2 linked regions of the Myxococcus guangdongensis genome follow. Each later gene encodes a partner of the first gene's protein in a complex. Links are inferred from orthologs where the notes say so. Each region holds a gene or a part of one and is shown in the gene's direction. Other genes may lie near its edges. The genes, in order: LXT21_RS01880 and grxC.

The links.
Region 2: the proteins of LXT21_RS01880 (region 1) and grxC are in contact, whole or in part, in an NMR structure (PDB 1QFN), measured with the Escherichia coli proteins. The link is inferred for Myxococcus guangdongensis from one-to-one orthologs.

Annotation. Positions count from the first base shown.
Region 1 is NZ_JAJVKW010000001.1:460,416-463,860, forward strand. The notes cover bases 230-3,360. They hold LXT21_RS01880 (ribonucleoside-diphosphate reductase subunit alpha), read left to right. Parts: upstream 230-606; coding sequence 607-3,114; downstream 3,115-3,360. Other genes in these bases: LXT21_RS01885 (ribonucleotide-diphosphate reductase subunit beta), read left to right, coding at 3,270-3,360. In the rest of the region: LXT21_RS01875 (IF-2 protein), read left to right, coding at 1-153; more of LXT21_RS01885, read left to right, coding at 3,361-3,445. UniProt on the Escherichia coli protein: Provides the precursors necessary for DNA synthesis. Catalyzes the biosynthesis of deoxyribonucleotides from the corresponding ribonucleotides.
Region 2 is NZ_JAJVKW010000001.1:236,093-239,095, forward strand. The notes cover bases 295-2,983. They hold grxC (glutaredoxin 3), read left to right. Parts: upstream 295-1,354; coding sequence 1,355-1,612; downstream 1,613-2,983. Other genes in these bases: groL (chaperonin GroEL), read left to right, coding at 295-1,206; LXT21_RS00955 (hypothetical protein), read left to right, coding at 1,713-2,129; LXT21_RS00960 (sigma 54-dependent Fis family transcriptional regulator), read left to right, coding at 2,731-2,983. Also shown: more of groL, read left to right, coding at 1-294; more of LXT21_RS00960, read left to right, coding at 2,984-3,003. UniProt on the Escherichia coli protein: The disulfide bond functions as an electron carrier in the glutathione-dependent synthesis of deoxyribonucleotides by the enzyme ribonucleotide reductase.

The DNA of each region.
Region 1 (3,445 bases):
GGCCCCCAGGAGCCTCAGCAGGCCACCCCTCCCGCCCAGCCTGTCCAGTCACCCCCACCCGCACCCACACCGACCTCGCCGGAGGGGGCTCCCGAGGGGGCCTCACCCACGCCGCCGGTCGACTCGGGCATGGATTCCGGGACGACTCCCTGAGAGGGGCGCGGGACATCCGTCCTCCCAGGTCCGATTCCGGCCGCTCCATACGGAGCGTCTCCGGACCTGGGACTCAGTGTTGTGAGCAGAACGTGACGTAGACCGTTGGAGATCGATCATAGATTGCAAGGGACGGACCTACCCAAGCACTAGATCTCGCGTTGACACCAACGGATGCCCCCCATACCTTGTGGCCGGTCGACGACGCCCCACCATTCCGGTGGCGTCCCAAAGGGCTCAGGGAGGGGTTGTGGTTTATTTACACACAGCAGTCTACCCCGTATGTCGCCTGTGCTCTCCGGTCTCCTTGAGACCGTAGGTCCGCGGCGGTAGAGCGGGCCTTCTTCCCTACACATCCGTGCAGTTGTTTTCGTGGCCCGGGAAACCCCTCCCAGGGCAAGCTCCCCGCTTGTCCCCATGGCCACGCCATCGCCATTTTGGAGTGAGCCGCTCGTGAACTTCGAGACGCCCGTGAAGCCCGCCTCCGCGCCCATGCCCGTTCCGCCCGCCACCCCCGGCCAATCCGGACCGAGCGCGAGTACGGCACCCGTCGCGGCCCCCGAGCCCACGCAGAGCGAGTTCGCCCCCACCACCATGCGCGTGCGCAAGCGCAACGGCACCGCCGAGTCGGTGGACCTGAACAAGATTGTGCGCGCCGTGGGCAAGAGCTGCGTGGGGCTGTCGCGCGTGGACGTGATGCGCGTGGCCACGAAGACCATCTCCGGCCTCTATGACGGCGCCACCACGCGCGAGCTGGACAGCCTGTCCATCCAGACCGCCGCCGCGCTCATCGTCGAGGAGCCCGAGTACGCGCGCCTGTCCGCGCGGCTGCTCGCCACCTTCATCCAGAAGGAGGTCAGCAACCAGGACATCCACTCCTTCAGCCAGTCGGTGGCGGCGGGCCACAAGCACGGCCTCATCGCGGACCGCCTGCTGCAGTTCGTCCAGGCCAACGCGCGCAAGCTCAACGCGGCCATCGACCCGTCGCGCAATGACTTGTTCGAGTACTTCGGCCTGCGCACCGTCTACGACCGCTACCTCCTGAAGAACCCGCAGACGCGCGAGGTGCTGGAGACGCCGCAGGAGTTCTTCCTGCGCGTGGCGTGCGCGCTCAGCGGCGACAACGCGCGCGAGGCCATCGAGCTCTACCGCCTGTTCAGCTCGCTGGAGTACCTGCCCAGCTCCCCCACCCTCTTCAACTCCGGCACCCGCCACGAGCAGCTGTCCAGCTGCTTCCTGTTGGACTCGCCGGCGGACGACCTGGACGCCATCTATCGGAAGTACTCGGACATCGCGATGCTGTCCAAGTTCTCCGGCGGCATCGGCGTGGGCTACCACCGCGTGCGCGCGCGCGGCTCGCTCATCCGCTCCACCAACGGCCACTCCAACGGCATCGTCCCCTGGCTCAAGACGCTGGACGCGTCCGTGGCCGCGGTGAACCAGGGCGGCAAGCGCAAGGGCGCCTGCTGCGTGTACCTGGAGACGTGGCACGCGGACATCGAGGACTTCCTCGAGCTGCGCGACAACACCGGTGACGAGGCCCGCCGCACCCACAACCTGAACCTGTCCAACTGGGTGCCGGACCTGTTCATGAAGCGGGTGGAGACGGAGGGCGACTGGAGCCTCTTCGACCCGAAGACGGTGCCGCACCTGACGGACCTGTACGGCGCGGAGTTCGAGAAGGCCTACGTGGAGGCGGAGGCCTCGGGCCTCGCCATGCGCAAGGTGAAGGCGCGTGACCTCTACGCGCGGATGATGAAGACGCTCGCCCAGACGGGCAACGGCTGGATGACCTTCAAGGACATCTGCAACCGCAAGAGCAACCAGACGGGCCGCCCCGAGAACGTCATCCACCTGTCCAACCTGTGCACCGAAATCCTGGAGGTGACGAGCCAGGGTGAGACGGCGGTGTGCAACCTGGGCTCGCTGAACCTGGGCCGCATGGTGGCGGACGGGAAGTTCGACTTCGAGCGCCTGCGCGCCAACGCCCAGCTCGCGCTCAAGCAGCTGGACCGGGTCATCGACCTCAACTACTACCCCATCCCCACGGCGGCGGACTCCAACCGCCGCTGGCGCCCGGTGGGCCTGGGGCTGATGGGCCTGCAGGACGTCTTCTTCCAGCTCAAGCTCCCGTTCGACTCCGCCGAGGCGCGGGCCCTGTCGAAGAAGATTTCGGAGGAGATCTACTTCGCGGCGCTGACCACCTCGTGCGAGCTGGCCGAGCAGTTCGGCGCGCACCCCTCCTTCCCGGAGACGCGGGCGGCGAAGGGGGAGCTGCAGTTCGAAAGCTGGGGCGTGACGCCGGAGGACCCGGCGCGCTGGGAGGCGCTGCGCGCGCGCATCCAGCAGCACGGCCTGCGCAACTCGCTGATGATTGCCATTGCGCCCACGGCGACGATTGCGTCCATCGCGGGCTGCTACGAGTGCATCGAGCCGCAGGTGTCCAACCTGTTCAAGCGCGAGACGCTGTCGGGTGACTTCCTGCAGGTCAACCGCTACCTGGTGCGCGACCTCCAGGCGCTGGGGTTGTGGAACGAGTCGGTGCGCAACCGCATCAAGCTGGCCGAGGGCAGCGTGCAGGACGTGACGGAGCTGCCGGAGCACCTGCGCACGGTGTACCGCACGGCGTGGGAGCTGCCCATGCGCTCGCTCATCGACATGGCGGCCGACCGCGGCGCCTTCATCGACCAGAGCCAGTCGCTCAACCTCTTCGTGGAGACGCCGAACATCGGCAAGCTCTCCTCCATGTACTTCTACGCGTGGCAGAAGGGGCTGAAGACCACGTACTACCTGCGCTCGCGTCCGGCCACGCGCATCGCCAAGGCGACCATCGCCGGCAACGGCGCCACCGCGACGGCGCCCGTCACCCCCGCGCCCGAGGCGAAGGCCGCCAAGGTGACGGACGCCGAGGCCGTGGCGTGCTCCCTGGAGAACCCCGAGGCCTGCGAGGCGTGCCAGTAAGGAATTCCTGACACGCTGATTTTCACCGGAGCGAGCATGCGCGAGAGCGTGTGCTCGCTTTGTTTTTGCGGGCATGTGACACACGCGTGAACACCCTGAGGAATCGGCGGGTCACGGCATTGACGTTTCGGTGAGCGTGGTGTTGATCACGGCCCATGCTGCTCGAACCCGGCCTGAACCTGACGCTGCGTCCCATGGCGTATCCGGTTTTCTTCGAGATGTACCGGAATGCCATCAAGAACACCTGGACCGTCGAGGAGGTGGATTTCTCCACGGACCTGGTGGACCTCCGCTCGAAGATGACGGACGCGGAGCGACACCTCATCCACCG
Region 2 (3,003 bases), 220 kb from region 1 along the record:
GGCACCATCTCCGCCAACGGCGATGCCACCATCGGCCAGATCATCGCGGACGCGATGGAGAAGGTCGGCAAGGAGGGCGTCATCACGGTGGAGGAGGCCAAAGGCCTGGAGACCACCCTGGACGTGGTCGAGGGCATGCAGTTCGACCGCGGCTACCTCTCCCCGTACTTCGTGACGGACCCGGAGCGGATGGAGGCGGTGCTGAACGACGCGCTCATCCTCATCCACGAGAAGAAGATCTCCTCCATGAAGGACCTGCTCCCCATCCTGGAGCAGGTGGCGCGCGCTGGTAAGCCGCTGCTCATCATCGCCGAGGAGGTCGAGGGTGAGGCGCTGGCGACGCTGGTGGTCAACAAGATCCGCGGCGTGCTGAACGTGTGCGCGGTGAAGGCGCCGGGCTTCGGCGACCGCCGCAAGGCCATCCTCGAGGACATCGCCACCCTGACGGGCGGCCGGATGATCGCCGAGGACCTGGGCATCAAGCTGGACACCCTGGAGCTCAAGGACCTGGGCCGCGCCAAGCGCATCACCGTCGACAAGGACAACACCACCGTCGTCGACGGCGCGGGCAGCGAGCAGGAGATCAACGCGCGCGTGAAGCAGATCCGCGCGCAGATCGAGGAGACCACCAGCGACTACGATCGCGAGAAGCTCCAGGAGCGTCTGGCGAAGCTCGTGGGCGGCGTGGCCGTCATCAACGTCGGCGCGGCCACCGAGACGGAGATGAAGGAGAAGAAGGCCCGCGTGGAAGACGCGCTCAACGCGACCCGCGCGGCCGTCGAGGAGGGCGTGGTTCCCGGCGGCGGCGTGGCCTACATCCGGTGCCTCAAGGCGCTGGAGGGTCAGACGTTCGCCGAGGGCGAGAAGTTCGGCGTGGACATCATCCGCCGCGCCGTCGAGGAGCCCCTGCGCCAGATCGTCGGCAACGGCGGCCTCGAGGGCAGCGTCATCGTGAACAAGGTCAAGGAAGGCACGGGCGCGTTCGGCTTCAACGCCGCGACGGGCGCGTACGAGGACCTGCTGGCCGCGGGCGTCATCGACCCGGCCAAGGTGAGCCGCACGGCGCTGCAGAACTCCGCGTCCGTGGCCTCCCTGATGCTCACCACCGAGGCGATGGTGGCCGAGCGTCCGAAGGACGAGAAGGACGCGCCCGCCGGCGCCGGTGGCATGGGCGGCATGGGCGGCATGGGCGGCATGGGGATGTGATTCCCCCACCCCGGCTTCGTCCGGGGTGACTGCTGTCGAAGACGGCCTCCGGTTCCTGTTCAGGGAGCCGGGGGCCGTCGTGCTTTCATGTCCCGGGTGGCGCGGGGCAGGCCCCGCCCTTACGTTTGGGAATGAAGGAGGAGACACCGTGAAGCCCGTGAAGATCTACACCACGAACTACTGTGGCTTTTGCGTCCGCGCGAAGGACCTGCTCAAGCGCAAGGGCGTTGATTTCCAGGAGCTGGACGTCACCGGAGACGACGACACGCGCGCCAAGCTCGTGGAGATGAGCGGCGGCCAGCGCACCGTGCCGCAAATCTTCATCGGCGACACGCACGTCGGCGGCTACTCGGACCTGGCCCAGCTCGACAAGGAAGGCAAGCTGGACCCCATGCTGCAAGCCTGACCGTGTGCAAGCAGGCGGGCGGGCGCCCCACCCGGGGCCGCCCACCGCCACCGTGGCTAGCTTTCCCCCATGGCACACCACCCTTTCTCGGGAGGCGGACATGGCAGGTGAAGAGCGGCAGACGGGGACCCGGGACGCGCACGAGAACGTCATCAGCACGCTGTACCACCTGCTCAAGGGCGCCTCGACGGCCGAGCAGTTCATCCGCGACGCGGAGCAGGCGGGCGACCCGGAGCTGGCGCAGTTCTTCCGCGACTGGCAGGACGAACAGCGCCACCTGGCCGAGCGCGCGAAGAACCTCCTGGGCTCGCGCCTCGCGTCCGTGGAGAAGCCCGCTGCGGAGGCCGGGAAGAAGCGCGCGTCCGGCTCCAGCAAGTCCAGCGCATCCAGCAAGACGCCGCGAGCCGGTGCTCCTGTGAATGCGGGTGTGAAGTCCGGCGGCAACGCGTCCGACGACCTGGTCGACGAGCTGTCGAAGGAGTCCTTCCCCGCCAGCGACGCGCCGGCGACGTACTGAAGTGAAGCACGGCCTCGCGTGAGCACTGGATTCGCGCGAGGCGTTCGCATTGGATGCCGGCCGTGAGTTTCAGGAACGGCCCTTCCCTCCCCGGACGATGCGAGTCGGCGCGCCTGCCCATGTGGCGGGACGCCGGACGTGCCGTGTCTTCCGGATGGGGCCCTCGGACCCACGACGTCGTGGCCTCTCCTCCCGCGCGCCTCCCCGGGCGCGCGCTGGACGAGGCCGCGCGCCATGAGCCCGACGCGTCCTGGCGCGCGACCGGTGGTGAACGTGTCCTGGTGGACACTCGCCGCCGACCCCTGACTGGCGCCCTCCCGGTGCCAGGCGCCGCCCCTCGACGCGTCCTCCCGAAGCCCATCAGCGAGGCCGTGCTCGCGCCGCATGCGAGCGCGGAACCCTTCCTCGCCATGAAGCGTCCCCCCTCGACGTTTCCCAGGTCCCGGGCCGCGATGCCCGGGTTTTCCTTCTCGCAGGAGGCTCGCTCGCAACTGCCTTCCGGGAAGAATCTTTCACTCGTGTTGCCCCCGCGAAGTGGGGGCGCGCTGATGGTGCGTCGGGCTTGCCCGCCCGGTCCCCTCGCACCTAAAGAGGACCCATGATGGAACCCAGGCCCGAGGTCACCCAGACCACCCAGACGGACAAAGACGAAGGCCGCACGACGCGCATCCCCATTCACGAGTGGACGGTGGAGGTGGTGTCGGGCCCCGACAAGGGAAAGAAGGTGACCACCCAGGATGGCCTGGTGCGCGTGGGCTCGGACCCCGCGAGCGACCTCGTGCTGACCGACACCACGGTGAGCCGCCGTCACCTGGAGGTGGAGCGCACGCCGCGCGGCCTCCTGCTGCGCGACACCGGCAGCCGCAACGGCACC